3 regions of the Marinobacter flavimaris genome follow, and region 1 is predicted to be linked to each of the others. Evidence: predicted binding sites of a transcription regulator. Region 1 holds the regulator's gene; each other region holds the start of a gene.

Region 1 (7,040 bases):
CGGATTGCCGGAGGCGATCACAGAACGACCGCTCATTGAACTTTTCAGCCAGTTGGCTGAGCAGCTCCAGGTGTTCGCTCGTTGCTTCCTTCGGGACGATCAGGGCGAAAATCAGATCCACCGGCTGATTGTCGATAGCATCGAATTCGACGCTTTCTTCCAGCGTCATCAGCACGCCCACCACGTGATCAAGTCCTTCCAGACGGCAGTGGGGAATGGCGATTCCCTGGCCAATGCCGGTGCTGCCCAGGCGCTCGCGGGAAATCAGGTTGTTGAAGAGCTGGGTCTCGCTGAGCGTGTTGTCCTGATGGTTTATCTGCTCGGCAATAAACTCCAGGGCCCGTTTCTTGCTGGACGCAGCTACCCTGCAGAGGGTGAGCTCCGGAGCAAGAATGTTCTCTATGGTCAGGGATGTGTCGCTCATGGATCGACTGCGTTTCCGTTAAAAAAAAGGCTGCGACACGTTACTCATGTCGCAGCTCGATTAGATGAATTGCATGAAAACAGTCAGTTAGCGAGAGCCGTTTCCGTGCATCCGGTCTACATTCTTTTCCTTGTGCTTGAGGATCTGACGGTCAAGCTTGTCGATCAGGGCATCGATGGCTGCGTACATATCCTCATTTTCTGCCTTTGCGTGAATCTCACCACCAACCACGTGCAGCGTGGCTTCCGCAATCTGGCGCACCTTCTCCACTTCCAGGGTTACCTGGCAGTTGCTGATGTGGTCAAAGTGACGCTCGAGCTTCTGGAACTTCTCTGAAACATAATCCTTCAGTGCGGGAGTAAGTTCTACGTGATGGCCTGAAATATTGAGTTGCATAGGCGTCTCCTGTTGTCATCGTTCCGGCTCCCGGGAGCCGGTCTGGGTGCTGGCGCATTGTGCGCCGGCAAATAGTACGTTGCGCCCGGACCCCGGGGTGTTCAGACCAGCCGCTTGCGTTCGTTCGAAGGCGGAATGTGCATGGCCTCCCGGTACTTGGCAACGGTGCGTCGCGCAACCTTGATTCCCTGTTCTCCTAGCATGGCTGCAATTTTACTGTCGCTCAACGGCTTTTTGGGCGTTTCCGCGGCAATCAGCTTTTTGATCATCGCGCGGATCGCCGTGGAAGAACATTCACCGCCTTCGTCAGTGCTGACATGGCTGGAGAAGAAATATTTCAGCTCGAAAATTCCCCGGGGGGTGTGCATGTATTTCTGGGTGGTGACCCGGGAAATCGTGGACTCATGCATCTCAACCGCCTGGGCGATATCAGAGAGGATCAGCGGTTTCATGGCTTCTTCACCCTGATCCAGGAATCCTTGCTGGTGCTCGACAATACGGGTCGCCACTTTCAGCAGGGTTTCATTGCGGCTCTGCAGGCTCTTGATAAACCATTTCGCCTCCTGCAACTGATCCCGCAGGTAGGTGTTGTCGGCACTGCTGTCCGCACGCCTTATAAGAGAAGCATAGCTGGCATTGACCCGGATGCGCGGTGCAATTTCAGGATTCAGCTCAACACGCCAGCGGCCATTGTGTTTGCGAACGATCACGTCCGGAATCACATAATCGGGTTCGGCCCGGTCAATGACATCGCCCGGCCGCGGATTCAGGCCGGTGATCAGCGCCAGGACATCCCGCAACTGGTCTTCTTTCAGGCGGCTGCGGCGCAGCAACTGGGCGTAATCGCGGTTGCCCAGCAGGTTGATGTAATGGGTAATTACAAGGCGTGCCTGGGCCAGCCAGGGTGTTTCCGGCGGCAGCTGGTTGAGCTGGATCAGCAGGCATTCCTGTAGGTCCCGGGCAAACACGCCGGGCGGATCAAAGTGTTGCAGGCGGTGAAGCACGGCTTCCACTTCATCCAGTTCAAGGGGGTCTTCATCGTTCTCATCCAGCAGTCCGGCGTGGATTTCCTCCAGCGGGCTGGTGATATAGCCCCGTTCGTCCACTGCATCCATCAGGGCATGGGCAATGGCCTGGTCCCGTTCACTGAGGTGCGTCAGATTGAGCTGCCATTCCAGGTGATCCTGAAGCGTTTCGGTCGGGGAATTACGGGTTTCGAAATCGTGATCGTTTTCGTCGTCGTTGCGGGCTGCCGGCGCTGGTGCGGACTGGTAGATGTCGTCCCAGGCGGTATCAACCGGCAGATCGTCCGGAATGTTGTCAGGAATCTCGTTCTCCGAGGACCAGTCCGGGCCGTTCTCGGATTCATCCCAGTCGCTGGCCGGTTCCGGGGCAGCTTCAGCGGCGGACTCGGTGGCGTTGGCCTCGCGCTCGTCGTTTTCGCTGGCTGCGTCGGTCTGGTCATCGTCCTCGGAGGTCTCCAGCATGGGGTTGGATTCCAGTGCCTGCTGGATTTCCTGCTGGAGGTCGAGAGTGGAGAGCTGGAGAAGCCGGATCGCCTGTTGCAGCTGGGGCGTCATGGTCAGGCTTTGACCCAGCTTTAACTGTAAGGAGGCTTTCATAACCATGGTTCAGGATCCGTCACTCATCAGCGCGTTGTGTCATAAGTCGTGAAAAAATCTTTATATGCCGGTTACTTGCCGTGATTTTAATTTACCCTAGCAAGTTCTTTGCCGAGTTTACTTGCTACAGATCATCAAAACAATCAGCCATTGGGTGTCAGAGTCTGAATTCGTCGCCGAGATAGACTTCCTTGACCTGCTGGTTGGCCAGGATGGCGTCGGCATTGCCGGAGGCGATGATGTGGCCGCCGGAAACAATGTAGGCATTCTCGCAGATGTCCAGGGTCTCACGCACGTTGTGGTCGGTGATCAAAACGCCAATGCCTTTGTCCCGAAGGTGCCGGATGATGTGTTTGATGTCACTGACGGATATGGGGTCCACACCGGCGAAGGGCTCATCCAGCAGGATGAAAGCCGGCTCCATGGCCAGGGCCCGGGCAATTTCCACCCGTCGCCGCTCACCACCGGACAGGGCCATACCAACGCTGTCCCGTATATGGGTGATGTGGAATTCCTCCAGCAGCTCCTCGAGCTTTTTCTGCCGGTCTGCCTTGGTCAGGCCCTGCCGCGTCTCAAGGATCGCCATGATGTTGTCGCGCACAGACAGTTTGCGGAAAACCGAGGCTTCCTGTGGCAGATAGCCGATGCCTTGGCGGGCCCGACCGTGCATCGGCAGCGGCGTGATATCCCGGCTGTCGATAGTTATCCGCCCGTGATCGGCAGGTACCAGCCCCACGATCATGTAGAAACAGGTGGTTTTCCCGGCGCCGTTGGGGCCTAGCAGTCCAACAATTTCCCCGCTTCGGATTTCCAGGGACACATCGATAACCACTTTTTTCTGTTTGTAACTCTTTGCCAGGTTACTGGCTCTCAGAACTGCCATCGGTTTCCTGTTTGTCAGTGCGTCTGTCGGCGCTTCGCGGCTGGATCACCATTTCTACCCGGCCAGTGCCATCGCCGGTCTCGGCGCCGCCTTCTGCGGTTACAACGCGGCCAGCGGTATCATAGTGAATCACGTCGCCGCGGAACAGGTTGCCATTCTGCTCAATCACCGCTTCCCGTTCAAAGGTCAGCTGGCTGTCGGTGGCGGACCAGGTAATATTCAGGGCGCGGGCGTCGGTTTCACCTCCACCTTCGCGCGCCGGTTGCCTGTATCTTGCGGGGGTTCCGGAGGCCTCGATGCGGCTCAGGCCGTTCTCTGTACGGTACAGGACCACACGCTCCGCGTTCAGGCGGGTATTGCCTTGTTCAAGTTCCACATCGCCGGTGTAAGTGGCAATGCCCTGGCCATCGTCCAGGCGGGCGTTGTCGGCGGTAACCTTGATGGGGATGTCGGAATCAAGGTCGAAAGCCGCCACCGGGCCAGCCATTGCGACTGTCAGCAGGGCGGCCAGCAGGCTCCGGTATCGGTTAGTTTCCGGTTTCATAGCGTCCTTCCACCTGGGAGTTCAGTTCCAGAATCCGCTCGTCAATCCACGCTTTCATGCCCGTGGCCCGGGTTATGCCGGTAACGTCGCGTATTTCTACGGGTGCGTCTGTATATACCATGCCCCGGTCATTATCCAGCGTCAGTGTTGATGTTGTCAGAGTGGCGTCCCGTTCACCAATACTGCGCTGAATCCGGACATTGTCAGTGAGATAGACCAGGTTCTGGTTCTGCAGCAGGCTGCCATTCTCGGCTTCAACAATCCAGGGCAGAACATTGTCGCCGCCATACAGTTCGGCACGGGGAGACTCCATGGTGGCCAGGTTACCTTCTTCAAACTGCTCAATGCGGGGGCTGGAGAACCGGATTTTCAGCTTGCCCGATTCGTCGAATGACGTGTAATTGCCATTGACCACAAAGCCGTCCGGTTCGGCATCGCCCCGCAGTGCGGCTGCCTCATCATCAATGACCGGCGGTTCATCGCTTTGCCAGAGCAAAAAGACCGCGGCCACCACGGTGCCAGCCAGCGCCAGTGTTCGCAGCCAGGGCCTGTCCGGGAGCCAGTTCACGCCTTGAGCTCCAGGTAGGGTGCAAGCGCAGCATCCAGCTTGCCATGGGCAGTCAGCAGCAGGTCGCAGGCTTCTCGCACCGCGCCCTCGCCACCCCGGGTTCGGGTGCAGTAATCGGCATGTTGCTGCACCAGCCAGTAACCATTGGGTACGGTGATTCCCAGCCCGGCAAACCGGAGCGCCGGCAGGTCTGGCAGATCATCACCCATGTAGGCGATGGCCTCAGGGCTGAGATCCATGGTGCTGACCAGTTCCTGCAGGGCCACTTTCTTGTCCTCACGCCCCTGCATCAGATGGGGGATGCCCAGATCCCGCATGCGCTTTTCGGTCAGGGGTGACTTCCGACCGGTAATAACGGCGACAGTAATGCCGGCTGCCATGAGTTGTTTGAGTCCCAGGCCGTCCAGGATGTTGAACGTCTTGAGTTCATCACCGTTGGCGCTGAAGTAAAGCTTGCCATCGCTCATGATGCCGTCCACATCCAGTGCGATCAGTCGAATTTTGGCGGCTTTTTCCAGCAGTGGCTCAGGCCATTGATGCTTCATGTTGAAAAACTCCTCATGGCCCATCAGATGACGCCGGCCCGCAGCAGGTCGTGCATGTTGATGGCGCCGATTAGAGCACCGCTATCGTTCGTCACGGGCAGGGCATTGATCTTCATTTCCTCCATGATATTCAGCGCTTCCGCCGCCAGATGATCAGCCTGGATGGTTTTACCATTCCGCGTCATCACCTCGTTGATGGGCGTATGATGAATATCAACTGACCGGTCCAGAGTCCGGCGCAGGTCACCGTCCGTAAATATGCCGGTAAGCGTGCCTTCCCCGTTTACGACGGTGGTCATACCCAGACCTTTGCGGGAGATTTCAAGGAGAGCGCCGCTCAGGGGTGTGCCCTCGTTAACAACGGGAATCTGATCGCCTGTATGCATGATGTCGGAAACCCGAAGCAGCAGCCGGCGGCCGAGGCTGCCTCCGGGATGGGAGAACGCAAAATCCTCGGCACTGAATCCGCGGGCCTCAAGCAGTGCAACGGCCAGCGCATCCCCCATGACCAGGGTGGCCGTTGTTGAGGAGGTGGGCGCCAGGCCCAGGGGGCAGGCTTCCACCATAACGCTGACGTCCAGGTTGGCGACGGCTTCCCGGGCCAGGGTGGACGTGGCATTGCCGGTCATGCTGATCAGCGGGGCGCCCATACGTTTGATCAACGGCAGAATGGTGACCACCTCGCTGGTGTTGCCGCTGTTGGAAATGGCGATGACCACATCCTGGGAGGTGATCATGCCCATATCGCCGTGGCTTGCCTCACCCGGGTGCACGAAAAACGATGGCGTTCCGGTGCTGGCCAGGGTAGCGGCAATTTTATTGCCAATGTGGCCGGATTTTCCCATGCCGGTCACAACCACGCGGCCCCTGCAGTTCATTATAACTTCGCAGGCCCGCGTGAACTGGTCGTCGATTCGGGCTTCGAGGGCATCAATGGCGTCGCGCTCGATGCGGATGGCGCGGATGGCAGAAGATCGGAAATCGCTGGGAGTCTGTTCGGTCATCGGGCTTTGGGCCTGGCTGTCGGGACGTTGCAAATGTTGGGCAGAGTATACCATTTTCACCCGGCAACGATGCCCGGTTACCGAAAGTTCAGTCAAACTGATCATTGCTATCAGTACATTTTGGGCTCTTTGGATTGAGCTTGCGCGCTCCTTGGCATAATGTAGCGCCTCTTTGAAAGGTAAGGACTATGAATTCACCGGCTTACATATCGCTCAAGGACGTCGTGTTCTCCCGCTCAGGGCGCCGTATCTTCGACGGTGTCAGCCTGGACATCCCCCGCGGAAAAATCACCGCCATCATGGGGCCCAGCGGAACCGGGAAAACCACGCTGCTGCGCCTTATTGGCGGCCAGCTCAGGCCGGATTCGGGCAGTGTTGTGGTGGACGGCCATGAAGTGCCGAAGCTCAAGCGCAAAGCCCTCTACAGCCTTCGGGAAAAGATGGGCATGCTGTTCCAGAGTGGGGCGCTGTTCACCGATCTGAGCGTGTTCGAGAACGTGGCCTTCCCGTTGCGGGTGCACACAAAGCTGCCGGAAGACATGATTCGTGATGTCGTACTGATGAAGCTTGAAGCCGTCGGATTGCGAGGCGCCCGGCAACTGATGCCGTCGGAACTGTCCGGAGGTATGACCCGCCGGGTTGCTCTTGCCCGAAGTATTGCCCTGGATCCCGAGCTGATCATGTACGACGAGCCGTTCGCCGGCCAGGACCCGATTGCCATGGGCGTTCTGGTAAAGCTGATCCGCGATCTGAACAGCTCCATGGGGCTGACCAGCGTTCTGGTTTCCCACGATGTGCCCGAATCCCTGAGCATTTGCCATTACGCCTGCATCATCTCGGACGGCAAGGTGATCGGGGAGGGCACACCGGAAGAGCTCCGGGCGCATCCTTCCGGGAAGGTCCAGCAGTTTCTCCAGGGGCAGCCGGATGGCCCGGTGCCGTTTCACTACCCGGCCGAGGGCGCCGCCCAGGACTTTGGGGTGTCCGGGGGTGTGTCTTGATTGGCAGAATTGCCGCATTCGGGCGGCTCGGTCTTGATATCGTCTCGTCATTC
Region 2 (7,040 bases), 510 kb from region 1:
GGCACGGTCGGGGTTGGTCAGCTGCCGATATCGCCCCACAGCCATTGGCAAAGCGCCATGGCCGCAACCGGTGCGGTTTCGGTTCTCAGTACCCGGGGGCCGAGGGCCACCGGCAGGAAACCTTCTTTTTCCGCCTGGGCGATTTCCTCGGGGGAAAGTCCGCCCTCGGGGCCAATCATCAGGGCGACGCGTTCGGGGGGGATAATGGCTTTGAGTGCGTGCTTGGTGCGGTGGTGAAGGACAAGACGCACCTCGCAGTCCCGGCTGTGTTCCAGCCACTCGGAAACGGTCATCACCGGCAGGATCTCGGGCACCCGGGCGCGGCCACATTGCTCGGCGGCGCTGATGGCGACGGATTGCCAGTGGCGCAGGCGCTTGTCTTCCCGGTCGCCCCTGAGTTTGACGTCACAACGTTCGGTGGTTAACGGCACGATGCGGGTGGCGCCCATTTCCACGGCTTTTTGCACGGCGTAGTCCATGCGGTCGCCTTTGGAAAGGGTCTGGCCAAGGACGATTTCCAGGGGGGACTCGGTGGCGTTGGCTTCCGGCGTGCCCACCTGTACTTCAACGTTTCTTTTGCTGGCACTGATAATCGTGGCGGGGTAGTCGTTGCCGTTACCGTTGAACAGCAGCAGTTCCTGCCCCGGCTGCATGCGCAATACCCGGCCCACGTGCTGGGCGGCATTGTCATCAAGATCAGCGGTTGCGCCCTCGCTGAGGGCGGAATCGGTGTAGATGCGGGGTATGCGCATGGATGGTTCTCTCAGGTTACGGGACGGTTCTCAGTCCCGAACCGCGATTTCTATGCCTTCCGTTGCGACCTGGGCGAGGTGCCGGATCTGTTCTTCGGTGATTACGTAAGGCGGCATGAAGTAAACCACATTACCCAGGGGGCGAAGCAAGGCCTGGCGGGTCAATGAATGCTGATACACCCGGATTCCCCGCCGTTCCTGCCAGGGGAACGGGGTTTTCGATGCCTTGTCTTTCACCATCTCTACGGCGAGGGTCATGCCGTGCTGGCGGATATCTCCCACGTTGGGGTGGTCCGCCAGGTGGGCAACAGATTCGGCCATGCAGGTGGAGAGCCTGCGATTGCTCTCGATAACGTTGTCGTCCCGGAAGATGTCCAGGGTGGCCAGTGCCACAGCGCAGCCAATTGGGTTGCCAGTGTAGCTGTGGCTGTGCAGGAAGGCCTTGAGGGTTTCATAGTCGTCGTAAAATGCGTTGTAGACATCATCGGTGGTCAGCACTACGGACAGCGGCAGGTAGCCAGCGGTCAGCCCCTTGGACAGACACATGAAATCCGGGGTGATGCCCGACTGCTCGCAGGCGAACAGGGTGCCGGTTCGGCCAAAGCCCACTGCAATCTCATCGGCAATCAGGTGCACGCCATAGCGGTCGCAGGCTTCTCTCAGCCTGGTGTGGTAAATCGGGTGGTGCATGCGCATGCCGCCGGCGCACTGGATCAGGGGCTCCACTACCACGGCACAGATTTCGTGGTGCCGTTCGGCCAGCAGCTTGTCCATGGCTTCGAACTGGCGCAGGGCGTAGTCTTCATCGGTTTCTCCCGGCTCCTTGTTGTAGGCATCCGGCGAGGGTGCGGTGAGCACTTCCATCAGCAGCGGCTGGTAGGTGTCTTTGTACAGGGCAACATCGCCCAGTGCCAGCGCGCCCAGGGTTTCGCCGTGGTAGCTGTTGCTGAGGTTAACGAAGTTCTTCTTGCCCGGATGGCCCTGGTTTTTCCAGTAGTGGTAGCTCATCTTCAGGGCGGCTTCGATCGCGGACGAGCCGTTGTCGGCGTAAAAGCATTTGTTGAGTCCTTCCGGAGTTGCCTCAATCAGGCGCTCGGACAGGTTGACCACGGGCTCATGGGTAAAGCCGGCCAGGATGACATGCTCAAGCTGGCCAATTTGTTCCTGGATCGCGGCGTTGATTCTCGGATTGGCATGGCCGAACAGGTTGACCCACCAGGAGCTCACGGCGTCGATGAACCGGTTGCCCTCAAAGTCTTCCAGCCAGACACCTTCGCCCCGCTTGATCGGGACCAGTGGCAGGGTTCCTTCATGGTCTTTCATCTGGGTGCAGGGATGCCACACGGATTTGAGGCCACGGGCGACGAGGTCAGCATTGCGCATGAGAATTCTCCATCAGACGGTCGTGTTCTGGATTGTCGGCGGTTAACCTGTGCGGATATTACCGTTAACAGCGGCGACTGGCCAATGCCGACAAACTTCCAGAGCCTCGGAATTCCTTAAGAAAGACTAAGGGGACGCTGATGGGACGGGGATTAAAAAATCCCAATAATATACTGTAGCAGGATTTCAGGACGCAGGCCCATTGACCGGGCCTGCTTTCACTTGACCAAAATCACTGGAAAAGCGTCCGTAATCAGAAGCTTTTACTCCAGCCAAGCCAGAATTTCGGATCATCCGAGTTGACGGAGCCAAGGGCGCTGTCCGGGTCGATATCCGAATATTCCAGATTGATACTGACGGAGCCGAGCGTTCCCGCATCCTTGGTCACGTTGACGGCGGCGTGTCCATAGCTCGCCTCGCCCACGGACGGTTTTTTGTCGTCGGTAAAGTCGTAGTAGCCTAATGTAACACCTGCACTGAAATCATTTTCCAATGGCATGTGGGCGCTCAGGTAATAGAAGATATCACCTTCCACGAACAGCCCTGGTGTGCTGTTGTCACTGTTTACTGTATAGGCTAGCCCCGCGGATAAATACCCGTAACTCAGCTGCCCGTATATCTCCCCGAAATCAATAGAGGCGGGAGCGTCCGGGTAAGCATAATATATATACCCGACGTCATATCCGATATCGTTGATAGCGCCCGAGTAACCCGCATAGAGGTCAAACTCATAACTGGTCCCGTCGCCAAAATCCACATTGGAACCCCATACACCGGCATACAAGCCGGACGCATGCTCGTAGTCGAGCCCACCCTGGACAGCAGCTGAATTGTCTGTTTGTGTCACGCCACGGAAGAGGTAATTGCTGGAGACGCCTACATTGGCGCTTACGTCAGCGCTGACCATTGAAGGAGTTGCCTGAAGAACTGCAAACAGACCAACACCGAGCAATCCGGATTTTCTGAGAACTTGCTTATCCATTATGTACACCTTTTTAAGTTGCGCTTTTCGCATTCCTCAAACGCAAACAAGGTGCCAATCATTATAACTTATTGTTTATTATAACTTTAATTCTAAAAAGCAGTGGCGAAGTCCGATTCATAAATCCGCGGCGCCCCAAAATGGAGCGATATCCATCGTTCGATCAGGGTGGCGCTCGATTTTAGTGCCAGCCTGGTCGCCCTTGACCTTTTTGCGCCCAAAGTCATCCGGCCAGTCCCGGCGCTGTGCCGGAACAACGCCGGTCAACGCGCTGCGCGCCATGTCGGGCGCACCATAAAAAAGGGGCAGAAAAATCTGCCCCTGAAACCTGATTAACTCTTTATCTCGCCAGTATCAGCGCCAACGCGGACAGAACCCAAACCCAATAACCATCTTGCTGTTTATACAGCAATTTTACCATTTGGCTTGAGCCTTACATAAGCGGAACCGGGGATCATGCATGATCAAAACGCATACTGGAACCGCGCACGGACCTCATCTCCGCTTTCGCCGCTGGCTTGCTCGCCATCCATGTAGCTCATGCCGAGTCGGACATTCTTATTGGCGTAGTAGTTGACACCCAGCGTCGTTTGCTCGCCGTCGGTTGTGGCCAGCCCCACGTCACTGTATTTTCCATCACCCTCTTCAAAACGGGCGATTACTTCCCAGGCACCTCTGGGCGATGACGGCTTTACCCGCTTAAACACGCCCGCTTTGTAGGGGCGACTCTCTCCGGTAATGACCCAGCCGAGCTGCACGTAGTAGCCATCAACATCCAACTGCCCTTCCTCGGAATCGAAGTATTCGGCCTGAGCGTGGAAAGGCCCCATACGGCCAGCCAGTTCCAGATTGTAGGTATCGATTTCATCAGCCTGAACATCGGCCTCACGCGTGGTATAACCCGCGCCAAGATGAACAACGGCATCATTCGTTTGAATCGGCGCAAACGTACCCCGTGCCGTTATCGCCGTATTATTGAAGTCGTTGCTGCCGTCACCATCCGCTTCAAAATAACCGATACCGTAGGTCCAGTTACTTCCCTTTCCGCTCAGCTGAATACCGCCACTGCGTCCGGGAGCATAACGCTCGGTCATGGCGGAGCGCTCTAGCGCGGAAATGTCTTTCGAGCTTGTCAGTTCTTCCAGGCCGAAAGGCTCTTTCTGCTTACCGATGGTGACGCTTGCAACTGAGCCAAACCCCAGGTACCGAATGTAAAGGTCTTCGACGTCACCGCCGTCGGCACCCTCACTTTCCGCGACGTTAAACTGAGTCTTGTAGGCCCAGTCGCCATAATGGCCCTTGACGTATAAGCGTGCACGCCGCACATCAAAATCCTTGGTATCAACGCCGTTGTCATCCGACTGCGTTGCGTCGTAATCCCACTGGATACGGCCACCAAGCTGAAAGGATGCCAAATCATCAGACGTTTTGACCTCAATACCACTCTCGGTATTGATCACCAGGTCCTCACCGTCAGTCGTAACAGTACCGGCCTGTGCGGAAACAGCGGAAACCGCCAGCATCAAGCTCAAATATTTCTTAGCCATGGTTTTCTCTTACCTTGTCGGTTTGCTTGTGTATTTTGGAACACCGGGGTAAGTAAATTTGGCTAACATTGCGAAAAAGTTACAGAAAACCAATTAGTCGACCCTGAAAAAAGAAAAACCTGAAGAAAAGCCCCCGGAAGCAGGGGCTTTGCCTGGGCGGCTTAGCTCAGTGCGCGAGTACCCGTGACAGGAATGACTGGGTGCGTTCGTTCTGGGGGTTGTCGAAGACGTCTTCGGGTTTGCCTTGCTCGACAATCTGGCCCTCGTGGATGTAGATCACCCGGTCGGCCACTTCGCGGGCAAAGCCCATTTCGTGGGTGACGACCATCATGGTCATCCCTTCTTTGGCCAGCTCGCGCATGACGTCCAGCACTTCACCGATCATTTCCGGGTCCAGGGCTGAGGTTGGCTCGTCGAACAGCATGAGGCGCGGTTCCATCGCCAGCGCTCGGGCGATTGCGACCCGCTGTTGCTGGCCGCCGGACAGCTGGCTGGGGTACTTGTCGGCCTGGTTGCCGATGCCCACACGGTTGAGCAACCGCTCGGCGGTGGCATTGGCAACAGTTTCCGGAGCATCCTTGACCTTCTTGGGCGCCAGCATGATGTTCTTTTTCACCGTGAGGTGAGGGAAGAGGTTGAACTGTTGGAATACCATGCCGACTTCCTTGCGGATTTCAGCCAGAGCTTTCGGATTGCCGCTCTTGGGCGCGAGCTGTTGGCCGTCCACTTCCAGTGTTCCGGATTCATATTCTTCAAGGCCGTTCACACAGCGAATCAGGGTGGATTTGCCGGAGCCGCTGGCGCCGATAATAACCACCACTTCGCCCTGTTCAACGGTAAGGTCAATATCTTTGAGGACATGCAGTTTCCCGAAGTACTTGTTCATGCCCTTCATTTTTACAATCTGAGTCATGGGTAACGTTCCTTCAGACAGAAGCCAGTCCGCGGCGCTCAACGAAGCGGAGAATGATGGACAGGGACAGGGTGATGGCCAGGTAGAGGATCGCGACCACAAAATACACCTCGAAGGCGGTAAAGGTGTTGGCAATATAGATCTGGCCCTGGCGGACCAGCTCGCCGACGCCGATCACCGAGAACAGGGATGTGTCCTTGATGCTGACAATGGCCTGGTTACCCAGCGGCGGAATCATGCGACGGAACGCCTGAGGCCACACGACAGACCAGAAGGTCTGGGTTCGGGACAGCCCCAGAGAAAGCCCGGCTTCGGTCTGGCCCTTGTCGATGGACTGAACGCCACCCCGGACCACCTCGGATATGTAGGCGCCGGAGTTCAAAGCGATGGCCGCGATGCCGGCCGTCAAGGGATCAATTGGACCGCCAATCAGGTCCGGCAGGCCGTAGAAAATAAAGAGGACCTGAACCAGGATCGGAGTGCCACGAAAGATTTCGATGTAGGCGGTGGCCGGCCACCGCAGGAACCACTTCTTGTTGATGCTCAGCAGGCCAAAGAAAATGCCCAGAGCAAAACCGATCAGAAGACCGCCGAAGGAAATCAGCAGGGTGTAGGGGATCCCTTTTATCAGAAAAGGGATGGAGTCGATGGCTGCCTGCCAGTCGAACTGAAACTGGAATTCCACAGTGAGAGTCTCCGCAGAGTTTTGGAGTCACGAAGTGCCGGGGCAGTGAAGCCCCGGCAAAGGGAATCAGACCTCTGGGGCCCGGGAGCCCTTACATGCCCTCGGGCATCGGGCCAAACCATTTTTCGTAGATGGTTTTGTAAGTACCATCTTCCTTCATTGCGGCAAGGGCTTCGTTTACATCATCAACCCACTCACTGCCACTCTTGAGGGCGATACCATACTGCTGGCCTTCGTAAAGCGGGCCGACGGTTGTCACCTTGCCTTCACCTTTGGTGCGGGCAAAGTAGCCTACGTTTGGCGCATCGTAGAACACTGCATCAATGGCACGGGACATCAGCGCCATGTACATATCAGAGCTGCCCGGGTAGGGGGTTACACCGTCATCGGCGTCAAGGTTCTTGACCAGGTAGTCATAACTGGTGCTACCAATCTTGGTGCCGATTTTCTTGCCTTCGAGGTCGTCGAATTCGCTAACGTCGTCATTACCCTCGCGAACGAGGATTCGCAGACCCGAGTCGTAGTACGGGTCGGAGAAATCGACGATTTCTTCACGCTCTTCAGTAATCGTGATGCCGGCAATGGCAATGTCGACGTTGCCGGTTTGCAGGGCCGGGATGATGCCGTTGAAATCCATGGTGTTGAGGTCAATTTCGAAACCTGCACGGTCGGCTACCTCGCGGATGATCTCCATATCGAAACCGATCATCTCACCGGTTTCCTGGTCCATCATTTCAAACGGAACGAAACTCGGGTCAGTGACGACGCGCAGGGTTTC
Region 3 (7,040 bases), 570 kb from region 1:
CGTCTGCCTGTCAGGGCATTGCTGCCTTTTCTGGTTGCTTTGTCGTCGCTGATTCTTCTCATCTTCCCCACACTTGTTGATATTTTTAACCGCTGGCTCAAGTTTGACGAGTCCTATTCCCATGGGCTTTTGTTGCTTGCGGTATCGGTATGGCTGATTTTCAGGACTATCATGCGGAACACGCTTCTAGCGGGTTTCTATCCCTTATGGCTGTTGCCTTTTGTGCTGGCGTTGATTGCCTATGGTCTTGGCGACATATTGCGTCTGGAGGCGCTAAGCCAACTGACTGTCGTTCCGCTTTTACTGGGTCTGCTGGCGATTTTTCTGGGTTGGAGTCAGGTCAGGCTGTTCATTGTTCCTGTTGGGGTTCTGATATTCACGATTCCTTTCTGGGATTACCTTTCCTGGTCGCTCCAGTTAATCACGGTTGAGATCAACCGCCTGTTGTTGGGTCTGTTTGATATCGATTTTGAGGTGCAGGGGGTTTATGTTTACCTTCTTGGGATAGGCGCTTTCGAGGTAGCTAACGGTTGTTCGGGGCTGAGATACCTGCTGGTGGGACAGTCTCTGGCGCTGTTGTACGGCGAGCTGAATTTTCGGCGCCTTAAGTCGCGGGTGATTTTCTTTCTGACGGCTGTGTTTTTCGCTCTGCTTGCCAACTGGATACGGGTTTTTGTGATCATCTACATGGGGCACGAGACCAACATGCAGTCCAGCCTGATTGATGACCACGAGGCTTTTGGATGGTGGGTTTTTGCGGGGACTCTGGTGCCGCTTTTTTATATTGGTTACCGGATGGAAATCGGCCAAGAGGCGGCGGAAGAGGCAGCAGCTCTACCTTTCAAAGGCGGCAGGGCGGCAGTAGCTCGCAATCCCTGGTATGCGGGTGTTGCCGCAGCCGCCTTTCCTCTGCTTGTGCTCTTCTTGCTTCCGTCTGGATCCGGCGAGGTAAGGGCCCAGCCTGATACTCTGAGGATCGATCTGGGTGGTGATCGCTACGCGCCACTGTTTGATGCGCGCCTGAATGGCTGGCGGCCGCAGATTCGCAATCCGGATTTTGTCTATCAACAGACACTGGCGGACAAACACGCCATTGGTGAACAGGGCGGCCTACAGGAACAGCTCTTCGTTGGTGTTTATGGTTACGAATATCAGCGGCATAGGGCGGAGCTGATTCAGTACGTGAACAGGGTCTACCGCAAAGACCAATGGATTGCGAAGGAATTTTTCAGGGTACCTTCCCCGGTGGGCGATAGCCTACAGGGCATGACCTTGCGCAGCTCAACGAGCGAGGCTGAGATACACCTGGCCTACACCTATTATGTTGGGTCCTTATGGGAAACTGATGAGTTGAGGGCCAAGCTATTACAGATTGTCAATCTTCTTGGGCCGAGAACGGATGCATCACTGATCGTGTTTGGCGTTAGTTGCGATGACTGCGATGGTGAAGCTGCGCTGGAGTCGATGGTGGGTGACCTGATGCCGGTGGTGGTTGAGCAGGTGGACAGTTTATTTGTCGAGTGATTCCTGTTGGCGCTGTTGAATTTCCTCCAGAAGCTGCCGAACCCTTTGAACAAACTGCTCGTGGTTGGTTGCTACCCATCGCGCAGCGTTGGCAGTTTTGGTATTCCACTCATCCTGCCCGACTGTTAAAATCCGCTCGATGGTGTCTTCAAGTGCACGGTCAGAGACCAGGTAGCGCTTGCCCAGCCGGCAACGTTTCTCGCTGGAATAGGGCACAAGATATCCCCGCTCTGGTCTGATCAACTCGTTCATGGGCGGTGCATCGGTTGTAATGGCGACGGCACCATTGACCATGGCTTCGATCAGGATTTGTCCAAAACCTTCTGCTTCTGAAGGCATGACCGCAAAGGTGGCTGTTCGCCAGAGTTCTTGCATCTCCTGATTGGTGACCCGACTGAGAGGACGGATATTCCCCGGTATGGGATTGGGTAGCTCAACCTGATCGGCAACGAGGGTCAGGATTGGCCATTCCGGGTGCCTGAGCCAGGACTGGAGCACTGGTGTTGTGCCTTTGAGGGGGCTGGTTCCGGCTACATGAAGAAAGCTTATGTCAACGCCACGGTCCGTGGAAAGATTCGTGTGTTCCGCCTGCTGGGTTGAAAACCCCAGGTAACGGACATCCGGGTGGCGGCCTTCGAAGCTTTTCTCTGCGGTGTGGGTTTTACAGAGCACCTGGTCAATATCCTGCAGGTAGTGCATTCTTTTAAGTTGAAACCACTCTTGGTTTGGGATCAGCAGGTTTGTGCGGTTTGGCCTGATACAGGACGGATGTATGTTTTCCAGGTGGATAATCAGGTCAGCCTTGATGAAGTGGAACCCGAGCCACCGACGGAGTTTTCTTTGAAGGGCATCCAGAGCTTGTACGACCGGCTTGGGAAATGCCCGCGTTTTCAGACGGTGCCATTTCGCTGAAAGCTTCGATATCAGGGGAGATGCGGGTTTCAGGGGCGTGGCAGAGGCCTGGTGGTGAAGTTGCTGAATGACCGATACGAGCAAGTCGGCGTCTTTAGTGAGCCCCCGCCCCGAACGAGTGTAAAAGATTTCAACGCGCACTGTTAATTATGCCTACCACCAAAAAAGAAGACCCCGCCGGGGCAGGGTCTTACTCTAACACATTGGCTGTGTTCCGTTATCAGGCAATTACTTCTTTGCCTTGAAACGCAGGGCCAGGCCGGCGAGGCCGAGGCCGAGCAGAGCCAGGGTACCTGGCTCCGGAACCTTGCTGGCCGTGACCTTGAGAATCAGATCATCATGGTTGTCATCCGGTCCTGCACCGCTATCGTCCAGTAACAGGTAGAATGAATCCATTCCGGCTGAAGCCATGAAGAAGTTGGCGTTGGCCGTACCGTCATTGCCTGCGTTGGTCACGTTACCGGACCCACTGTTTACGGTAAATTTGAAGTCAAGCAGGCCGGCTCCGCCATTCCAGATAGTGCTGTAGGTATCGCCGGCTCCTGAAGACGAGGTATTGAACACTTCCGTGCCGCCAAAGTTGAAAGTATTAATGTAGCCTGCCTCTTTAAACAGATACTCGAAGGTCAGCTTGATCGGATCGGTTCCAACAGCCTCCAGCGAGCCGCCCAAGGTACCTACCGTTCCAACCAGCGGAGCATAGTCGTTGTTGGTAGGAATTACATAGTTATTAACCTCGGCAGAACCAGCCACTTCCTGAATCAGAGCAGCATTAGCAGCAGAAACGGAAAACCCGCCAATGGCAACCGTCGCGACAGCGCTGCAGAGCAGTTTCTTGCGAACATTCATCGTCATTCTCCTTGACTATCTTTCGTGTTGCATCTGGTGATGCAGCGTTTGTCTTCACTGCTTAGACTGCAGTGCTATGGTTAATAAAAGCAATCTTCGGGCCAATTCATAAGTCGCTGAAAACAATAGATATTTAGGCGGAGTCAGAAAAAAGTGTAAAAGATGGTGACGTTTAAGGTCCGTCGGGGCGGGGCGGATGCGTCTACAAGCCCTGTGGGGCATCCTCTAGCCGGATTTTTCGGATGCAGAGGCCCGCAAATACAGGCCCAGCGATGAAACGGAACGGCTTTCGGTCCCCGCCAAAGGCTGTAAAGTAACGTGACACCACTCATAACTTTTCCAGTATTTTCCGTGCCTTATCGGGCTGGTTGTTAGTCTTGTACGCCTCCGCCAGATGCCTTGCGATTTCTTCCGAATCCGGCGCCAGACTGTGTGCTTTTTCAAGCACGGGGATGCTTTCTTCCTGTTGCCCATTATTGAACAGAATCCAGCCGTAGGTGTCCGCAACGGCCGCGTTATCCGGGCTTAGTTCATAGGCTCTGCTGGCCAGGTCGATAGCCCTCTCATCGTTTTTCTCGTGGTACATCCAGGCCAAGTTGTTAAGTGCGATGACGTTATTGGGTGCAATTTCAATAAGCCGGGCATAGGATTCTGACGCTTCGTCGATGTTGCCGCGCTCCTGTTGCAGAATGGCCAGATTGGTCAGCAGTGGCTCGGAGTCGGGGAAGCGCTTCTGGGCCGCTGTCAGGCTTTCCAAGGCTTTTGACTGTTGTCCATCACGGCTCAGTGCCCGGGCGTAGGACATTTCAAGTTCCGGTGTCCTGCGTTTGTCCAGTGCCAGCTGGTACAGATCCGCCGCCTGGGCATGTTCTTCCTCCTGTTCGAAGTGTCGCGCTTCCACGATGAAGGGCGCGGCGGATTCGGGATGGCGCTGTTTGACGTCCCGCAGGATGTCTCTGGCGATTTTGCTGTTGCCTGCTGCAAATTCCAGTGCTGCGGCTTGAAGGCCTATCTGTTCATTGTCTGGAAACAGGACCCGGCCGCGACGGAGAATTTGCATGGCCTCTTCGGTTCGGTTCCGCTGGGTAAGCTGGGTGGCGATACCATGGTAGACGGTGGCGACCAGGCCGGCAGTCGGGGCAGGGGTATTTTCGTCTTCCCGTTCGAGCAGGCCGGCGGTAATTTCGCCGGCTTCCTGTTCGTTTCCGGCGATCAGTGCGGACTCCAGCATGACTAGTCTTGGAGCGATGGCCTCAGGCTGTTCCTTGTGGATGTCCTGCATCAGGGCGGTGAGTTCATCCCGGTCCATGACTGCTGTCAGGCCACGCAGTGCCTGCAGGCTGTTTGGCTGAAGTCTGATTGCTTTGGTGAAATGCGATGCCGCTTGTGCACGGTTTTCCTGGGACAGCGCTAGGTTACCCAGCGCGATCAGGGGTGCCGGGTTTTCAGGCTCCGCTTTTGCGGCTTTTTCAAAGGCACTACGGGCGGTGCCCGGGTTTCCGGACCTTGCCGCAATGTTGCCCAGGGATACCATGGCAGTGATGTTGTCTGGCTGCTCTTTTACCCACTGTTCCGCCACCTGGCGCGCGGCCGCCAAGTCGTTGGCCGATGCGTGGGCCTGGATGGCCATCATGCGGGCGGGGGCCAGGTCCGGGTCGTTTTTAATGGCCGCTTTGGCCTGTTCCAGGGCTTTGCCGGTTTTGCCCTCCTGGATCAGATACCCTGCATATCTGAGGCGAACACTGTTATTGCCGGGGGAAAGCTCAATGGCCCGTTCGATCATCTGTTCGCCGCTTTGCTTATCGCCGCTGGCCAGTGAGGCATATCCGACCAGTGCGAGGGTCTGGGGATCCGAGTCCTGATCTTCGATGCGAGCAAGTACTTCTTTTGCGCCATCGGGGTTGCGCAATTGCAGTCGGGTTGCAGCCAGCAGTTTTTGGGCTTCTTCGGATTCGTTCAGGGCGGCGATGGGCTCCAGCAAGGCTTCGGCTTCTTCGGGTCTGCCCTGGCGGAAGCGGATGATGCCGAGCATCAGTGCCGACTGTTCATGGTTGGGAGCCTGGGCAAGGGTTTCTTCCAGGTATCTGGCGGCTGCGCTCAGGTCGCCTTCGTTGAAGGCTTCCTGGGCGGCAATCAGGTTGCTGCGGATGGTACCAGGGGCGGATTTAGCAAGGATTTCCTCATACACGAAGGCTTCCGACGCCTTGCCCTGCTGGCGTAGTACGTCGATCAGCGCGGACATGGTTTCAAATTTCCGGTACGTCATGATGTCGTACTGGCCGATGGTTTCGAGGGCGTTGATGTAGGCCTGTTCGGCTTCGGTCCAGCGGCCATCGGAATGGGCCAGGCGGGCTTTCCATAGCCAGAGTTCAACATGCTCGGGGTCAATCTCGGTGGCCTGGCGGACAAATTCGGCGCTTTCTTCTTCCTTGCCTTCGCTGATGGCGACTCTGGACAGGCCGATCAGTGGTTCCACAGAACCGGTATTCATGTCCCTGGCCGACTGGTAAGACTGACGGGCTGCGTCTGTTTCGCCCGAGGCGAGAAGGATGTGGCCTTTTAGCAGCGCGGCTTCGGACTGCTGGTTGCGGTCGGCATCCTTAATGGCTTTCAGGGCCTGCAGTGCGTCTTCGTATTCCTGTTGCATCAGGTTGGCTTCGGCCCGGATAAGAACCGCTTCGTTCCGGGTTTTCTGGCCCATGTTGGCGGGGTCGACACTTTCCATCAGGCCGTCGAGCTGTCGTTCTGCATTACGGGCATCCCCCGCAGTCAGCAGGTTGTTGATGATGACCAGGTAGGGTTCGACACGTTCCGGCTGCATTTCAATGGCGCTGCGGGCTTCCAGGGTGCTGGCTTTGAGTTCACCCTGGCGTTGGAAAAAGCGCGATTGGTCGAGGTGACTGATGTACTTGATCTCTTCCGGGGTCATTTCAGGGGCACTCTCGCCGCAGCCAACGACCGCCAGCAAAGTGGCAACTGAAAGAAGGGTGGCACGTACTGCTGACACTAGTTTCATGGCCCTGTTCCTTTTCCCTTTTGGGTCTTGTCTTGGATTCCTTGCCTGTCATTCAGGCACGTTATGATCAAGGGGACGTTTTTATCCGGTACTTGTCTGTGAGGTTATATAGAGTTGGCCGGGTAACGCCAAGCAGGCGAGAAGCCCGCGCCATATTGAATGCGCAGGACTGGAGCGCCTGTAAAATTGCAGCCCGTTCTGCATCTTCCCGCACTTGCCGCAGGTTGAGCTGTTTTTCCGGGCATGTTTCACCGGTTGACAGTTCCAGATCTTCAGCCGTTACCCGTTTACCCTCGGCCATAATTGTGGCTCGCTTGACCTTATTGATCATTTCTCGGACGTTGCCGGGCCACGAGTAATTGCTGATGGCGTTAACGGCATCTTCGCTGAAGGACAGATTCGGTCGGTCCATCTGTTTGCCAAGCGATTTGAGCAACGATTGGGCAATAACGAGGGCATCACCTTCGCGGTCCCTCACGGCGGGTACATCCAGCGTGATTTCGCTGATTCGATAGTAAAGGTCTTCCCGGAATTCACCGCCATCAATCAACTGCCTGACATCACGATGGGTCGCGCATACAACGCGGACGTCCACTGGTACAGGGTTGACCGAGCCAACGCGATCAACGACCCGTTCCTGGAGAAATCGTAGAAGCTTCGCTTGCAGCGCCATGGGCATGTCGCCAATTTCGTCCAGGAAGAGTGTGCCGCCGTTAGCGCTTTCAATTTTTCCTTTTTT

What was found. Region 1 encodes sigma-54, which starts transcription at its own class of promoters, with help from an activator protein. Its sites were predicted from a motif close to ANTGGCATNNANNTTGCTNT; they were not measured.
Region 2: the regulator sigma-54 is predicted to act here: its motif matches at 3,157-3,176, upstream of ACGK9W_RS12630 (TorF family putative porin).
Region 3: the regulator sigma-54 is predicted to act here: its motif matches at 3,372-3,391, upstream of ACGK9W_RS07305 (PEP-CTERM sorting domain-containing protein).

The regions. Positions count from the first base shown of each region.
Region 1 covers NZ_CP171359.1:2,152,086-2,159,125, reverse strand. Annotated here, with positions in the region: gene ptsN (PTS IIA-like nitrogen regulatory protein PtsN) at 1-424, opposite strand, end outside; gene hpf (ribosome hibernation promoting factor) at 512-820, opposite strand; gene ACGK9W_RS10100 (RNA polymerase factor sigma-54) at 922-2,448, opposite strand; gene lptB (LPS export ABC transporter ATP-binding protein) at 2,600-3,325, opposite strand; gene lptA (lipopolysaccharide transport periplasmic protein LptA) at 3,303-3,869, opposite strand; gene lptC (LPS export ABC transporter periplasmic protein LptC) at 3,853-4,437, opposite strand; gene ACGK9W_RS10080 (KdsC family phosphatase) at 4,434-4,982, opposite strand; gene ACGK9W_RS10075 (KpsF/GutQ family sugar-phosphate isomerase) at 5,006-5,986, opposite strand; gene ACGK9W_RS10070 (ATP-binding cassette domain-containing protein) at 6,175-6,987, shown strand; gene mlaE (lipid asymmetry maintenance ABC transporter permease subunit MlaE) at 6,984-7,040, shown strand, end outside.
Region 2 covers NZ_CP171359.1:2,659,187-2,666,226, reverse strand. Annotated here, with positions in the region: gene ACGK9W_RS12640 (16S rRNA (uracil(1498)-N(3))-methyltransferase) at 18-752, opposite strand; gene ACGK9W_RS12635 (adenosylmethionine--8-amino-7-oxononanoate transaminase) at 783-2,135, opposite strand; gene ACGK9W_RS12630 (TorF family putative porin) at 2,389-3,117, opposite strand; gene ACGK9W_RS12625 (hypothetical protein) at 3,235-3,399, opposite strand; gene ACGK9W_RS12620 (OprO/OprP family phosphate-selective porin) at 3,582-4,664, opposite strand; gene ACGK9W_RS12615 (amino acid ABC transporter ATP-binding protein) at 4,831-5,577, opposite strand; gene ACGK9W_RS12610 (amino acid ABC transporter permease) at 5,591-6,262, opposite strand; gene ACGK9W_RS12605 (transporter substrate-binding domain-containing protein) at 6,354-7,040, opposite strand, start outside.
Region 3 covers NZ_CP171359.1:1,578,039-1,585,078, reverse strand. Annotated here, with positions in the region: gene xrt (exosortase) at 1-1,524, shown strand, start outside; gene ACGK9W_RS07310 (glycosyltransferase) at 1,510-2,223, opposite strand; gene ACGK9W_RS07305 (PEP-CTERM sorting domain-containing protein) at 2,665-3,285, opposite strand; gene ACGK9W_RS07300 (tetratricopeptide repeat protein) at 3,614-6,301, opposite strand; gene prsR (PEP-CTERM-box response regulator transcription factor) at 6,369-7,040, opposite strand, start outside.